DNA from 4 places in the Erwinia sp. AnSW2-5 genome. Region 4 is predicted to be linked to each of the others. Evidence: predicted binding sites of a transcription regulator. Region 4 holds the regulator's gene; each other region holds the start of a gene.
What was found. Region 4 encodes CRP, which controls carbon source genes, mostly activating them, when cyclic AMP is high. Its sites were predicted from a motif close to ATGTGANNNNNNTCACAT; they were not measured.
Positions count from the first base shown of each region.

Region 1: serA (phosphoglycerate dehydrogenase) is a predicted target of CRP. The motif match lies at 1,415-1,432, and genes of this name have one in related genera.
Region 2: ACFL9S_RS20890 (PTS mannitol transporter subunit IICBA) is a predicted target of CRP. The motif match lies at 1,446-1,463, and genes of this name have one in related genera.
Region 3: rhaS (HTH-type transcriptional activator RhaS) is a predicted target of CRP. The motif match lies at 1,506-1,523, and genes of this name have one in related genera.

Region 1 is NZ_JBJGXA010000031.1:56,697-60,601, forward strand. Features, by position in the region: gene ACFL9S_RS18435 (LysR family transcriptional regulator ArgP) at 1-489, opposite strand, end outside; gene rpiA (ribose-5-phosphate isomerase RpiA) at 686-1,345, shown strand; gene serA (phosphoglycerate dehydrogenase) at 1,693-2,931, shown strand; gene ACFL9S_RS18450 (5-formyltetrahydrofolate cyclo-ligase) at 3,113-3,700, opposite strand; RNA gene ssrS (6S RNA) at 3,793-3,905, opposite strand, start outside.
Region 2 is NZ_JBJGXA010000036.1:98,812-102,716, reverse strand. Features, by position in the region: gene ACFL9S_RS20900 (DUF3053 domain-containing protein) at 144-860, shown strand; gene ACFL9S_RS20895 (hypothetical protein) at 927-1,196, opposite strand; gene ACFL9S_RS20890 (PTS mannitol transporter subunit IICBA) at 1,715-3,646, shown strand; gene mtlD (mannitol-1-phosphate 5-dehydrogenase) at 3,746-3,905, shown strand, end outside.
Region 3 is NZ_JBJGXA010000005.1:224,149-228,053, reverse strand. Features, by position in the region: gene rhaB (rhamnulokinase) at 1-1,352, opposite strand, end outside; gene rhaS (HTH-type transcriptional activator RhaS) at 1,651-2,478, shown strand; gene rhaR (HTH-type transcriptional activator RhaR) at 2,487-3,359, shown strand.
Region 4 is NZ_JBJGXA010000001.1:335,447-339,351, forward strand. Features, by position in the region: gene ACFL9S_RS01445 (YccS/YhfK family putative transporter) at 1-1,194, opposite strand, end outside; gene crp (cAMP-activated global transcriptional regulator CRP) at 1,253-1,885, opposite strand; gene ACFL9S_RS01455 (OsmC family protein) at 2,255-2,662, shown strand; gene ACFL9S_RS01460 (LysR substrate-binding domain-containing protein) at 2,664-3,548, opposite strand; gene ACFL9S_RS01465 (MFS transporter) at 3,730-3,905, shown strand, end outside.

The sequences.
Region 1 (3,905 bases), on a different contig from region 4:
GTCGAGCGCACCGAGCTGATCGACCAGACAGCTGGGCAACGGTTGCGGCTGGATACTGACGGCACCCACCACTTCACCGCGACGCAGACGTTCCTGGGTGCGGGTTTCATCTTCCACCTGAAGATTCAGTCGTACTGGCGAATCCGTCAGCACGGTTTTTAGGGCAGGAAGCAGCCAGGTGGCGAGACTGTCGGCGTTCACCGCCAGCGACAGCAGTAACGGCGTGGTGCCGCTATTATCGTCACCTAACCACTCTTCTTCCAGCAGCTCTACCTGGTGCAATAACGCCAGCAGTTTCTGACCCTGTTCCGTTGGGCGTGGCGGTACGGTTCGCACCAGCAAAGGCTGACCAAACATATTCTCAAGCTGCTTAATGCGCTGTGAGACCGCAGACTGGGTAATACAGAGCTTTTGCGCGGCACGTTCAAAGCCGCGCTCGCGGATCACTGCATCCAGCGCCTGAAGCGTTCGATAATCCGGGCGTTTCATTAATCGTTCTACTCTCTTTCAGGTGTGGTTATGCACTATGCCATAGATTGGGGGTATAGCTTACGCCACTTTACGAATCAACCACTTTGTGGGGTGTGTTCCAATCCTGTGAATCAAACCCCGTGCAGGGCGGTGATTTTCCCCCGCCTTGCTTTATACTACGCGCACACAGTGGCTCACAGGTTTTAAACATACCATGACACAAGATGAACTGAAAAAAGCTGTCGGCTGGGCAGCTCTGGATTACGTTACTCCGGGCACTATTGTTGGTGTCGGCACCGGTTCGACTGCTGCCCATTTCATTGATGCACTGGCGTCGATTAAACATCAGATTGAAGGGGCTGTCTCCAGCTCAGAAGCCTCCACGGCGAAGCTGAAAGGCTACGGCATTCATGTCTTCGACCTTAACGAGGTCGACCAGTTGGCAGTCTATGTTGACGGTGCCGATGAGATTAACGGGCAGATGCAGATGATCAAGGGCGGTGGAGCAGCGCTGACGCGCGAGAAAATTATTGCCGCCGTGGCCGATCGCTTTATCTGTATTGCGGATGCATCCAAGCAGGTCGATGTGCTGGGGCGTTTCCCTCTGCCGGTCGAAGTTATCCCGATGGCGCGTGCGTACGTTGCTCGTGAACTGGTGAAGCTTGGTGGTCAGCCGGAGTACCGTCAGAACGTGGTAACCGACAATGGAAACATTATTCTCGACGTCCATAATCTCAAGATCATTGACGCAATCCGGCTGGAAGCCGCGATTAACGCGCTGCCAGGCGTCGTGACTGTGGGCCTGTTTGGTGCCCGTGGTGCGGATGTAGCGCTGATCGGTACAGCCAACGGCGTGCAAACTATTCAGAAATGATCTGTCTGGCATCCCAGGGATGCCGGTTATTTTTATGCGAAAAACATCTTTTCTTTTGCAGGCGAAATTTAGTGACTTATGTCACATAGTGGCTGCCTGAGGCGCGATCCTCCTGAAGGTTCACGTTGCACCATGATTTTCTGTCGCAATGTTCTGTGAGCCGGGGGCACCATGCTAGAGGCCAGGCAATCGTTTGTATTGCCGCCAGCGTAGATTTTGTTATTTTGACAGAAGGCTATCTTATATCCCCACAGTTTTCCCATTGCAGCCGACAGCGATTACGCCGGTCAACGGGAACAATGATAGGGATTAAGCCACATCTGAAGTCTGCTAAATAGGGTCGGGAAATGGCAAAAGTATCACTGGAGAAAGACAAGATTAAATTCCTGCTGGTGGAAGGCGTTCACCAGAGTGCAGTTGATAATCTGCGCTCTGCTGGCTACACCAACATTGAATTTCACAAGGGCGCATTGGATAGCGAAACACTGAAAGAATCCATCCGTGATGCGCACTTTATCGGGCTGCGTTCGCGCACCAACCTCACCGAAGAGATCTTTGCTGCGGCAGAAAAACTGGTCGCCGTTGGCTGTTTCTGCATCGGGACGAACCAGGTTGATCTGAATGCGGCAGCGAAGCGTGGTATTCCGGTGTTTAACGCACCTTTCTCCAATACCCGATCCGTCGCTGAACTGGTTATCGGTGAGCTGCTGCTGATGCTGCGCGGTGTTCCTGCTGCTAATGCGAGAGCACACCGCGGTGTGTGGCATAAGCTGGCTGTCGGCTCCTATGAAGCACGCGGCAAAAAGCTGGGCATCATTGGTTACGGCCATATCGGTATGCAACTGGGCGTGCTGGCTGAGAGCCTGGGCATGCACGTGTTCTTCTACGATATTGAGAGCAAACTGCCGCTGGGTAATGCCACGCAGGTACAGCATCTCTCTGATCTGCTGAATATGAGCGATGTGGTAAGCCTGCATGTGCCTGAAACCCAGTCCACCCAGAATATGATGGGCCCGGACGAGCTGGCGCTGATGAAGCCCGGCGCGCTGCTGATCAACGCCTCACGCGGCACCGTGGTGGATATTCCTGCGCTGTGCCACGTGCTGGCCACTAAGCACCTGGCGGGCGCGGCGATTGACGTCTTCCCGGAAGAACCTGCGACCAACAGCGATCCGTTTAATTCACCACTGTGTGAGTTCGATAACGTGATCCTGACACCGCATATCGGTGGGTCGACCCAGGAAGCTCAGGAGAACATCGGTATTGAAGTAGCGGGTAAACTGGCGAAGTACTCTGACAATGGTTCTACGCTGTCAGCGGTTAACTTCCCGGAAGCCTCGCTGCCAATGCACGGTGCCAATGCCAGCCGGCTGATGCACATCCATGAGAACCGTCCGGGTGTACTGACGGCGATCAACCTGATCTTTGCAGACCAGGGCATCAACATCTCCGCTCAGTATCTGCAAACAACGCCGCAGATGGGCTACGTGGTCATCGACGTTGATGCCCCGCAGGATGTGGCTGATAAAGCACTGCAACTGATGAAGGCCATTCCTGGCACCGTCCGCGCACGTCTGCTGTACTGATTATCGTGTTGTTCATGCCTCAATTTTGAGGCATTGATTCAGCCAGATGGATAATGAGTACCCGCAAGATTTCGCGCCGCAGGAAGGCGACAACTGAACACATCCCCGGGAGCTGACTGAAGTCAGTGACCGGGGTTTGTGAGGTCAGGCAACACACCTGTGGTGTGTAAGATAAAGGGTATTACCACTGCCATATCTTTGAAGGTGTAATGAGTGCGGGAAGCGGGATATCCCACTGCTCTACCGGCAAGGTGTCCACCTGCTGACAATCATGCGCCAGACCTACCGGCATAAAGCCGTGCTGCTGCCAGTTCTGTAGCGTCCGATCGTAAAATCCGCCCCCCATCCCCAAACGTTGCCCCCCTGCATCAAACGCCACCAGTGGCACGATCAGCACATCCAGTTCGCTTAATGGCAGCAGATTACGGATATCCAGCGGCGGCTCAGGAATACGCAGACGGTTTATCTTCAGCTCGGTGTGCTCGTCGTAACGCAGAAACAGTAACTGGCCCGCCGAGAAGGGATGAAGCACCGGCAGGTAAACCTGCTGCTTTCGCTGCCACAGTTTGGCGATTAACGGTCGGGTATTGATTTCGCCATCGACGGACAGAAACAGCGCGATATTCTTCGCCTGCTGGACCGGGGCAAAATTCAGGGCATGATCGGCAACCTGCACGGCGGCGAGTTGTTGCTGTTCATCGCTAATCTCACGCCGCAAATTGCGAACGTGCTTACGGATATCCTGACGGAGCATCAATGTGGGGTTCATCACGTGGCTGACTCCATGAAATCGTACAGAAGCGTGCCAGATAGCTTAGAGAAAAATCGAATCGTTCGGGAGGGGGGAACACAAAAAAAGGGAGGTTCTCCGAGATGCCGCCGCAGGCTGTAACCCTTGAACCCATGGTTCAAGGTGAGTATGCCGTCGTAACCATCAGGCTTCTCGGACGGACCGAGCTTGCGCACAGGTTACA
Region 2 (3,905 bases), on a different contig from region 4:
GTGGCGACCTGCCTCACAAATGCGACGCAAAAATAAGTTACACAGACATCGCTATCCATCAAAAGTGATTTCGACTATTCTTTACGCAACATTTGTTGTTTGAATAAAACCGATAAGTATTTGTTAACAGGAGTTAATTTCTTATGATGACAGGATCATCACGCATCTTGACGCGTCTGCTGGTACCCGTTATGGCGCTGTTTATGGTGTTACAACTCACCGGCTGTGGCGATAACGAAGCCGATCAGCGTAAAGCGTTTATCGATTTCCTGCAAAACACTGTCATGCGCAGCGGTGAACATCTGCCCAGCCTGAGTGAAGACCAGAAGCAAAAGTTTGGTCCCTTCGTCAGCGATTACGCGATTCTTTATGGTTTTTCTCAGCAGGTGAATCGTGCAGTGGATTCCGGTTTGAAACCGGTGCTCGATGAGCTGTCTGCCATCCACACTCCGCAGGATTATCTGACACGCCGTGATGCATTGCGCCAGGTGAGTGGTTCTCTTGGCGTACTGACTCAGCAGATTCAGTCGGCGAAGATGCAGGCCGACAGCAGCAAGGCGGCACTGAAACAGTCGGAAGATTTAAAAACAGTGTATGACAATGTGTTTAATAAAGTGGTCACTCAACCTGCTGCAGCGCTGGCACCACTATTGCCGGCATTACAAACATTGAGCCAGGATGCGGTACAGACCGGTGACTTCCTGCAACAGCAGGGCGCGAACGTAAGCTTCAACGGTTCAGCGATTCAGTTCCCGACTCAGCCTCAGGCCAATCAGTACAATACGTTGATGAGTAATCTGAGTGCTAATGCACAGGCGTTAAGCCAGGCACAGCGGATGCTGGAGACGGGCGCTAACTAAGCGCAGGGGCGGGAGGGGGCAACATAAGAAGCCCCCTTTTTAACCATTTTCTACATTGGGTGGTGCTTAGGCGTACATTTTCGCCCAACTTGCTAAGGTTGCTTGACCGCCACCGCCAATGAAAACAACGAAATCTGATAAATCATTTTTTAACGCATCATGTGTTGCTGCGACGTAACGCCAGTCGCGAGTATTATCCAGAAGGGCAGCGGCTTTCTGAAGTTTATCGAAGCCAGCATTGATAATATCCAGGCAGTCAGGGCGAGTCCAATCCAGACGAGCACTAGCACCAGAAACTTGATTAACTTCAGATACAGACAGTTCGCGCATTTTCATTTTTTAACTCCATTTAAAATATAATAAATTCAATTTCCCAGCTGTCTGGGTGCAGCTATTGTATTAGTAAAATTCATCTGGAAAATAGGTGCATTTTGTCCATTTTTTTATATTTTTTAATAGGACACTATTCTATATAGCACTTTCCTTTTTGATATCTGGCCTGCTACCCGCCGATGAACCGCTATTGCTAAGGTGTTATTTTTAGTGACATTGATCACATTTTTAAAATCATATAAAACCACTAACTAGTGATCTACGTCACACAAAAAAACCTTTCCTGGGCGTTTTTTTCCATATTATTTTACTTTTTGTGACTCAAAACACTAAAAAATCTCAGATCCCCCCGCGATTTCGTGACCCGGATCACGCTTCGCCACGCCACTACGCAACGTCATATTCGCGTGATAGAGTCCGCCTGCATACAGTGATACTGACGGCTTCCCACTGCCAGGTCTAAAACAATAATTCAACGCGCTCTCTTATTTGGCGGCGCGTACCAATAAGGGGTGTTTTTTATGTCCTCATCAGATATCAAGATCAAGGTTCAGAACTTTGGTCGCTTTCTGAGTAATATGGTAATGCCAAACATCGGGGCGTTTATCGCCTGGGGTATTATCACCGCGCTGTTTATTCCAACCGGATGGCTGCCAAACGAAACGCTGGCGAAGCTGGTTGGCCCAATGATTACTTACCTGCTGCCACTGCTGATCGGTTTTACCGGTGGTCGTCTGGTCGGCGGCGATCGCGGCGGTGTGGTGGGTGCTATCACCACAATGGGCGTGATTGTTGGTGCCGACATGCCAATGTTCCTCGGCGCAATGATTGTGGGTCCTCTGGGCGGCTGGGCGATTAAAACCTTCGACCGCCAGGTTGATGGTAAAATCAAAAGCGGCTTTGAAATGCTGGTTAACAACTTCTCTGCCGGTATCATCGGCATGCTGTTGGCTATCCTTGCATTCCTGGCGATTGGTCCACTGGTTGAAGGTCTGTCCCATATTCTCGCCGCAGGCGTGAATCTGATGGTGCAGAATAACCTGCTGCCACTGACCTCTATCTTCGTGGAACCGGCAAAAATCCTGTTCCTGAATAACGCCATTAACCACGGTATCTTCTCGCCACTGGGTATCCAGCAGGCTAGCGAAGCCGGTAAGTCGATCTTCTTCCTGATCGAAGCGAACCCAGGCCCAGGTATGGGCGTACTGATGGCCTATATGTTCTTCGGCCGTGGTAATGCCAGGCAGTCTGCCGGTGGCGCTGCAATCATCCACTTCCTCGGTGGTATTCACGAAATCTACTTCCCGTATGTGCTGATGAACCCGCGCCTGATTCTGGCGGTGATCCTCGGTGGTATGACCGGCGTGTTCACTCTGACCCTGCTGAACGGTGGTCTGGTATCTCCGGCTTCACCGGGTTCTATCCTTGCGGTGCTGGCAATGACGCCAAAAGGGGCTTACTTCGCTAACATCGCAGCGATTGTGGCCGCTTTTGCCGTCTCCTTCGTGGTCTCTGCCATTCTGCTGAAAACCAGCAAAGTGAAAGAAGATGACGACATCGAAGCAGCATCACGACGCGTTCAGGAAATGAAAGCACAGTCTAAAGGTCAGTCTGCTTCGTCTGCCGCTGGTGTTGATGGCTTGCACAGCGACCTGAGCCACGTGCGTAAAATCATCGTTGCCTGCGATGCGGGTATGGGGTCGAGCGCCATGGGTGCCGGTGTACTGCGTAAGAAGGTGAACGATGCCGGGCTGACGCTGATCTCCGTGACCAACACCGCCATTAACAGCCTGCCGGGCGATGTCGATTTGGTGATTACTCACCGCGATCTGACCGAACGTGCCATGCGCCAGGCGCCTCATGCCCAGCACATCTCGCTGACCAACTTCCTCGACAGTGGGCTGTATAACGACCTGACAGCGCGCCTGGTGGAAGCCGGACGCAGCGCCGATCACCGTGAAAAAGTGAGCAGCGCTCTGAGCGACAGCTTTGACGAAGGCCAGGAACACCTGTTCAAACTGAGCGCCAGCAACGTGTTCCTCGGTAATCATGCGGACAATAAAGAGCAGGCCATTCGCTTTGCCGGTGAGCAACTGGTGAAAGGAGGCTACGTTGAGCCGGAATATGTTGCCGCAATGCTGGAGCGTGAAAAGCTGACGCCAACTTACCTCGGTGAATCCATCGCTGTGCCACACGGCACCGTGGAGGCAAAAGACCGCGTACTGAAAACGGGCGTAGTATTCTGCCAGTACCCGGCAGGGGTTCACTTCGGCGAAGAACCGGATGATATCGCGCGTCTGGTCATTGGTATTGCTGCACGTAATAACGAGCACATTCAGGTCATTACCAGCCTGACCAATGCGCTGGATGATGACAGCGTGATCGCCCGTCTGGCGACCACAACCAGTGTGCAGGAAGTTCTCGACCTCCTGTCCGGTAAAACCAGCGCGTAAGCCGGTTTCATCATCACACCTCTGTGTAGGGCTGGGCATGCCCGGCCCTTTTTTGGTTTGGGCATGTCCAGGCTTTACATCTTTGATACGGGAATAATTATGAAAGCATTACATTTTGGCGCCGGAAATATCGGCCGTGGCTTTATCGGAAAACTGCTGGCTGATGCTGGCATTCAGCTCACTTTCGCAGACGTCAATCAGGTGGTGCTTGATGCCCTGAACGCACGCGGTGAGTACCCGGTGCATGTGGTGGGTGAGC
Region 3 (3,905 bases), on a different contig from region 4:
CGGAAAGCGGTGACATCGGCCACCGCACCGGCGGTAATCAGCTGGCTGCCGATATTGCCCAGCGTGGAGGCTTCTACCGGACCGGCAAACACCGGGATGCCGCAGGCATCGGCGCACAGCTGGTTAAGGAATGGGTTCTGGCTACCGCCGCCGACAATATGCAGCTGACTGAAGCGCGCACCGCGCAGTTGCTCCAGCTCCTGCAACACCTGGCGGTAGCAGAATGCCAGGCTATCAAAGATGCAACGCGCCAGCTCTGCCGGGGTGGACGGCACCGGCATCCGCTGCCCGGCACAGGCATCCTGAATTTCTCGCACCATGCTGGCAGGGTTAATAAAGCGCTCTTCATTCGGGTTAATCAGCCACTGACAGGCGGGCTGCTGCTCTGCATCCGCGATGAGCTGGCAGAGATCGGTAATGGCCAGCTCGCTACATACGCGCTGAAGCAACCACAGACCCATAATGTTTTTCAATACGCGGAAGCGCCCTTCGGCTCCGCCTTCGTTGGTGATGTTGGCATCCTGCGCAGCCTGACTGGTAAAGGGCTGGCGGCTTTCAAAGCCCATTAATGACCAGGTGCCGGAGCTGAGGTAAGCCGCATTGTGGCCCACCAGCGGCGTTGCCAGCACGGCGCTGGCGGTGTCATGGGTGGCAACCGCCACCACGGGGATCGCCTTGCCTGACGGGCTGGTCCAGACTCCGACGCGTTTACCTGGCTGTGACGGTTTGCCGAACCATGATGGGTTCGCCCCGCTCCAGCGCAGCAGCTCCGCATCCCACTCACCACTGGTGATATTCAGCATCTGCGTGGTGGTGGCGTTGGTGTATTCCCAGTTCAGTTCGCCCGTCAGGCGGTAATGCAGATAGTCCGGGATCATCAGCGCATGAGCCACCTGCGCCAGTTCTGGCGCGGCATCGCGGCACAGCGCACGCAGCTGATACAGGGTGTTAAACGGCAGGAACTGGATGCCGGTGCGCTGATAGATACGCTCATGCCCGAGTTCACGACAGGCTTGCGCCATTACGCCCTGCGTGCGGCCATCACGGTAGGCAACGGGCAGGCCCACCCGGTTCCCCTGCGCATCCAGCAGCACATAATCCACCGCCCAGCTATCGATCCCGATGCTTTCAGGCACGATGCCCTGACGGTCAATTTTTTCCAGTGCGGCAGTCATAAACTGTTCCAGCGCATCAAGATCCCAGCACTGATGATCATCGACGGTGACAAGCTGGTTTACGCAGCGGCTGACTTCATTCAGCGTAATCGCACCACTCTGAGAGTCGTGCCGGGCCAGCATAACGCGGCCGCTGGACGCGCCAAGATCGATGGCGACAAAATGACGAAGGCTCATGTGTTAGCTTCCTGATGATTCGATGTCACCAGTGTAAAAGAGCCTGATTTTACGACCTTCTCGCTACTGCCAGCCGGATCTGACCGCTGGCAGTCTGGCAAAGATGAACGTGAAGCAGATCACAATTTGATTGATGACGCACAAAATCACGGGATGTGACCCTGTCCGCACTTTTTACTCTTTCCCCTACTTTCTTAAAAATATCACCGGGATAGACGCTTTCCCTGTCAAAAATTCAAGGTGCCCCGGTGTCGTGCTGAGTAGACTCTGTTGCCTGGATGTTAAAGAGGAAACGATCATGACCGTATTACACAGCGTTGATTTCTTCCCGGCCGGGCATTTCCCGGTCGCCATCGAACCCCGTGCGCCGCAGGGCGTGTTTCCGGAGCATTATCATGATGATTTTCATGAAATTGTCATTATTGAGCAGGGTTCAGGTATTCATGTGTTTAACGGTCATTCACAGCCTTTGTGCAGCGGCTGCGTCTGCTTTGTGCGCAGCCACGATCGCCACCTGTATGAGCAAACGGAAAATCTGTGCCTGACCAACGTGCTGTATCGCGGACCGGAGTCCTTCCGTTTTCTCTCCGGCCTTCAGCATCTGCTTCCGCAGGAGCAGGATGGAAACTACCCTTCCCACTGGCGCATCGGTAGCAAGGTGCTGGCTCAGGCAAGGCAGTTAATCGAGCAGTTAGAGCAGCCGCCGCTCAGTGACAGTCTGGCCAGCCAGGCAGAGCAGGAGATGCATTTTATGCGCCTGCTGGTGCTGCTTCGCCAGGGATGCAGTAGCACCAGCAACGACGATCAGGACAGCCGCCTGCGTGGATTGCTCGACTGGCTGGCGGATCACTACAGTGAGGATGTGGACTGGGAAAACCTTGCTGACCGTTTCTCGCTGTCGCTGCGTACCCTGCACCGCCAGCTGAAACAGCAAACCGGCAGCACGCCACAGCGTTATCTTAATCGCCTGCGGCTGCTGGAAGCGCGCCACCTGCTGCGCCACAGTGAGATGCGAGTGACCGATATTGCGTTTCACTGCGGTTTTGGTGACAGCAATCACTTTTCTACGCTGTTTAAGCGTGAATTTGGCCGTTCTCCACGTACACTGCGACAAAATGACGAATGAGGTGACCCGTGACAGCTCCCCTGCGACTGGCAAAAGCTGACTATTTCCCTTCTGAACAGATGCCTGTCGCGGTGGCTGAACGCACCTCTCAACCCTCCTTCCCGCCTCACGTTCACGAGTTCAATGAGATTGTCCTGGTGTGGCGCGGTAATGGTCTGCACGTGATGAATGAGCGGCCCTGGCGGGTCACCTGCGGTGATATCTTCTATCTCAACGCCAATGACTGCCACAGTTATGAATCGGTCAATGAACTGGCACTGGATAATATTCTTTACTGCCCGGAGCGCTTTCAGCTGAGCCTCGACTGGCAACAACTTATCCCTCCACGTGAATCTGCCGCCTGGCGTTTAACCACCCGCGGCATGGCGCTGGCGCGTGGCGTGATCCAGCAGCTTGAACTGGAAAGCAGGAAAAGTGATGTGCTGTCGCGCCAGCTGACGGAAGCGCTGTTTTTACAGCTGGCCCTTGTGCTGCAACGGCATCGTTATGCGTCCGATCGGGCCTGGCAAATGCCGGAGGGGGAACAGCTCGATCTGCTGATGGCCGCCATTCAGGGTCAGATTGCCATCCCCTTTGAGCTTGCCACCTTTTGCGACCAGCACCAGTTATCAGAGCGCGCACTGAAGCAACTCTTCCGTCAGCAAACCGGTATGACCATCGGGCACTATTTACGCCAGCTGCAGCTCTGCCAGGCGAAGCACCTGCTGCGTACCAGCGAGTGCCTGATCGGTGAGGTGGCGGCGCGCTGCGGCTTCGATGACAGTAACTATTTTTCCGTGGTGTTTACCCGTGATACCGGGCTGACCCCCAGCGCCTGGCGCCAGCGCTTTGTGCGTCCTGCCCATTTGCCTTTACGGCCGGAAAATACGTCATCGTTGTGATACCAAACCCGATCCCGGTTCGGGTTCTGGTTTGGGTTTGGGTTTGGGTTTGGGTTTGGTCAAGGTCAAGGTCAAGGTCAAGTTCCAGATCAAGGGCGTTTCGCTTTCCCGCTACGCGGGCTGAGCGACCCAGGGTGGCCAGTCGCCACCACCCTGGGGACCCGGGCTTGCGGCAGGCGCATCGCCCACTGCGTGGGTTCCCTCAGTCTATCGGCTTCTTAATTGCCGCTCAAAGGTCAATACCAAAAGAAAAATCAAAGGCATACCAAAAAACAAACCAGACACAAAAGCGCCTTTTTGGCCATTTTGGCTTTTGGTGTTTTTTTATTTCTTAGGTTTTGGATTTTGAATTGGGTTTTGACGTTGAGGCGGCAATTAAGCCGCGCTGAGGAGGCGATGTGAACCAGGATTCACCGCCAGGACGGCGGGGAAAGGTCGTGCCGGGACAGGGACGTCCCGTCACGAGCGGTCCGTCGGTGAGCGGAGCTGACGAAGGCACCCGCAAAGCGGGCGCTGCGCCTGCCGCAAGCCCGGATTCCAAAGGGC
Region 4 (3,905 bases):
AAACATCACCGTCATCAGGATCCAGTAAGGTTTCGGCAGATTGAAGAACAGGGCCAGCGAACTGGCAAAGGTCAGCATCACGGCGAAGCGTGCGGCGGTACGCAGGGCAGAGGACTTCAGCGACAGATAGCTTTTCAACGCAGGGAACAGCGGCAGGCGGCGCTGGCGGTCAGCCATCAGGTCGCGACGGTACAGCGGATGCTGGGTGCGTAGCACGCGGGCGATGCGGCTGAAGTGGTAGTAACAGAAGTTACCGACCGGATTATCGGGGTGCTGACGGGAGATTTTCTCCAGTGCCTGAAGCTGTTTTTCCATCGTGAAACGTTCAGGGAAGCGGTGGTAGAGGATATCGTCAGCCAGTACCCGCAGGCGGGTGGCAATCGTCTGCGCATTCCAGCGGATCACCGCCTCGGCGTGGCTCTGCTCCACCAGCTTTTGCACTTCCTCCGGCTGGTGCAGGCTAACGGCAATATGCTCCTGCAAATCCAGTGCGACCTGAAATGCACGCGTCAGACGCTGATAATGGCTGTCGCGACTGGCGGCCAGCATATGCATCTGCTGGTAACAGGTGTTAATCAGGTCGACGGCTTTCTGCTGGCGGACCAGCAGCGGCGGCAGGGCGGTTTGGGGATCGGTCAGCTGGGTTAACAGGCTGTATTTCGCTTCGCAATAATCAGCCAGTTCATGATAGAGCAGGCTGAGGGTTTCGCGCATCGGCTGCTCTTTCCACAGCCAGAACCAGAACCAGTTAAATGCGCCATACCAGACGGTGCCGAGAATAAACAGCAGCGGTGGCTGCCACATGGGCATGCGCCCGGCCAGGCTGAGTGTGAAGATAGCGGCAATCAACGATGCCGGAAGCAGGCGCGCGTGCAGCGGGCTGATCTCACCAGTCACGCCAAGCAAGAGTGCCATGACCAGCAGGATCACGGGCAGTGGCACCGCTTCGGCCCCGGCGTACTGAATCAAAAAGCTACTGAAGGCAAACAGGCAACCGCCGACGATCAGGCGTTTAAAGAAGCGTTTGTGCGGGGTATCAAGGCCGGCATTATTACAACAGGCGGGGACTAATGAGAACAGCAGGCCATTTTGCAGGTTGCCCAGCATCCAGCCGATCGCCACGGGTAAACAGAGCACCAGCGTTTGCCTGAGTGCGTAGTTAACTTCCGGGTGATAGATAATTCTCCGCCACATGAGCCACACCAAATAAAAAACGGCGCGACTGAGGGTCGCGCCGTGGGTTCAGAGCCGGTTAACGAGTGCCGTAAACAACAATGGTTTTACCATGTGCGGAGATCAGGTTCTGATCTTCCAGCATTTTCAGAATACGACCCACCGTTTCGCGGGAGCAGCCGACGATCTGGCCGATCTCCTGACGGGTGATTTTGATCTGCATTCCATCCGGGTGCGTCATGGCATCCGGTTGTTTTGCCAGATTCAGCAACGTCTGGGCAATGCGTCCGGTCACATCAAGGAAAGCTAAATTGCCCACTTTCTCTGATGTCACTTGCAGGCGACGCGCCATCTGTGAAGACAGGCGCATCAGAATGTCAGGATTCACCTGAATCAACTGACGGAATTTTTTGTAGGAAATTTCAGCCACTTCACAGGCTGTTTTCGCACGTACCCACGCACTACGCTCCTGACCTTCTTCAAACAGGCCCAGTTCGCCAATGAAGTCGCCCTGATTGAGGTAGGAGAGGATCATCTCTTTGCCTTCTTCATCCTTGATTAACACCGCTACCGATCCTTTAACGATGTAATAGAGGGTTTCCGCCTTCTCACCCTGATGAATCAGAGTGCTTTTGGATGGATATTTGTGAATATGGCAATGTGACAGGAACCATTCGAGTGTAGGGTCTGTTTGCGGTTTGCCGAGAACCATTCGCTGTTATCCTCTGTTGTAATCGTGCCTAAATATACCCTGAATTCTGCGTCCTTCAGAGGCGTTGCCGCTGAACTGAAACACGAAATATTTGTGGGTATCAGGGTATGTATCCCTGCAAGGCGTTGAAATATTCAAGCGTTCCCATAGGAAAATTATACGGGCCTCTGTTAAGAGCATGGCTCGTGCTGTCGTCCCGTTTTTACCGTGCATTGTTATGCCAGTAAAATATTGCAGCTTCGTTTGTAGCACAGCTTTACAAGACTGTCTTCTGTTGTCTCGCTTCAGCATAGTTCTAAAACGGCAGCGTTGCCGTTTTTGTTAGTGCAGCGTACTCTGCGGTAACTGAATCAATGAGAGGATTTTGTGATGCAAGCACGCGTTAAGTGGGTTGAAGGGATGACGTTTTTGGGCGAATCCTCATCCGGCCATCAGGTTTTGATGGATGGTAATGCCGGGGATAAAGCGCCCAGCCCGATGGAAATGGTGCTGATGGCGGCTGGGGGATGCAGTGCTATTGATGTGGTGTCTATTCTGCAGAAAGGCCGCCACGATGTTGCTGATTGTGAAGTCAAACTGACCTCGGAACGTCGTGAAGAGGCACCGCGAATTTTCACCCATATTAACCTGCACTTTATTGTCAGTGGCAAAGCGCTGGGCGATAAAGCGGTGTCACGTGCGGTCGATCTCTCTGCTGAGAAATATTGCTCGGTGGCGATCATGCTGGGGAACGCAGTGAAAATTAGCCACAGCTTTGAGGTTATCGACCTCGCCTGATTCAGGTGAGCTGCTTGCATGCCTGACGGATTAGCATCAGCAAGCGCTGCGCGCTGGCGGTGAGTGGAGATTGCTTTGGCCACACAGCGGCATAGTGCAGTGAAGGGAGCGCCGGGATGGCGAGTGCCCGCAGTGTGGAATTAAACCGGATCAACAGCGGGTGTGGCAGCAACATAAGATAGTTTGCCTGCTGCACCAGCTGTAACCCGTGCGAGAGTGAATGCGTATAGACAGGCGGCTGCTCCAGCTGTTGAAAGAAAGTCGCCAGATGCGCGTCCAGCCTGACGGCCACCTCGCTCTCTTCTCCGGCGAAAAGCCACTTACTCCCTCTCAATTGTTGCAGATCGTTCGTCTGTACCTGCGGGTGATGTCGGTTCGCCACAACATTCAGTGAGGTCTTAAATAACGGTTGTATCGCCAGCCCGTCCGGTAACACCTCAGGTTGCGGAGAAACCGCAAAATCGAGTTCACCCGCTAACAGCTGAGAGGGCAGGCTGCGATCCTGGACATACAGGCGGGTCAACGGCAGCTGCTGATGGAATTGTTCCAGTACCTCAGGCAGCACTGTCAGTGACAAAATGTCATTCAGTGCCACTTTCACGACGCTATGTTGCGTGTGGAGAAAACGGATTTCATCACCTGCCCGTTTTAACTCCTCAAGGATCCTCCGTGAGCGCACGACAAACAGCTGGCCGCTTGGCGTCAGCGTAATGCCCAGCGGACTGCGCACGAACAGTGAGGTTTCCAGCATATATTCCAGCTCTTTTAAGGTCCGGCTGATGGCGGGCTGAGATTGTCCCAGCATGCGTGCTGCGGCCCGAATACTGCCCTGATTGACCACTTCCTGAAATATCCGTAGCTGCTGCATTTTTGGTAAATACCGCATATTTGCTCCTTCCCTGATGCCCGGCCGTTATCACCACACTAAAAAATTCATCTTATGTTGCTGCCTTAAATCCACGATGTTGTTAAGCAGAGTCTGCTTACCTGCATGGCGGTGCAATACTTTTTTTAAATGTGGTTAATGGTAATTCAATGATTTTTATCAGTTATTAGGGGAGTGACTAATGAAGATTACATCACGTTTTCTGACGCTGTTCCTGCTATTTACGGGCTATGTACTTGTCTATATAGATAAAACAGTGATTGGGTTTGCTCTGTTGCCGATACGTGATGAGTTTCACCTCACGCCTCAACAAGTGGGTTATATCAGCGGCATCTTTTTTCTGTCCTATGCATTATC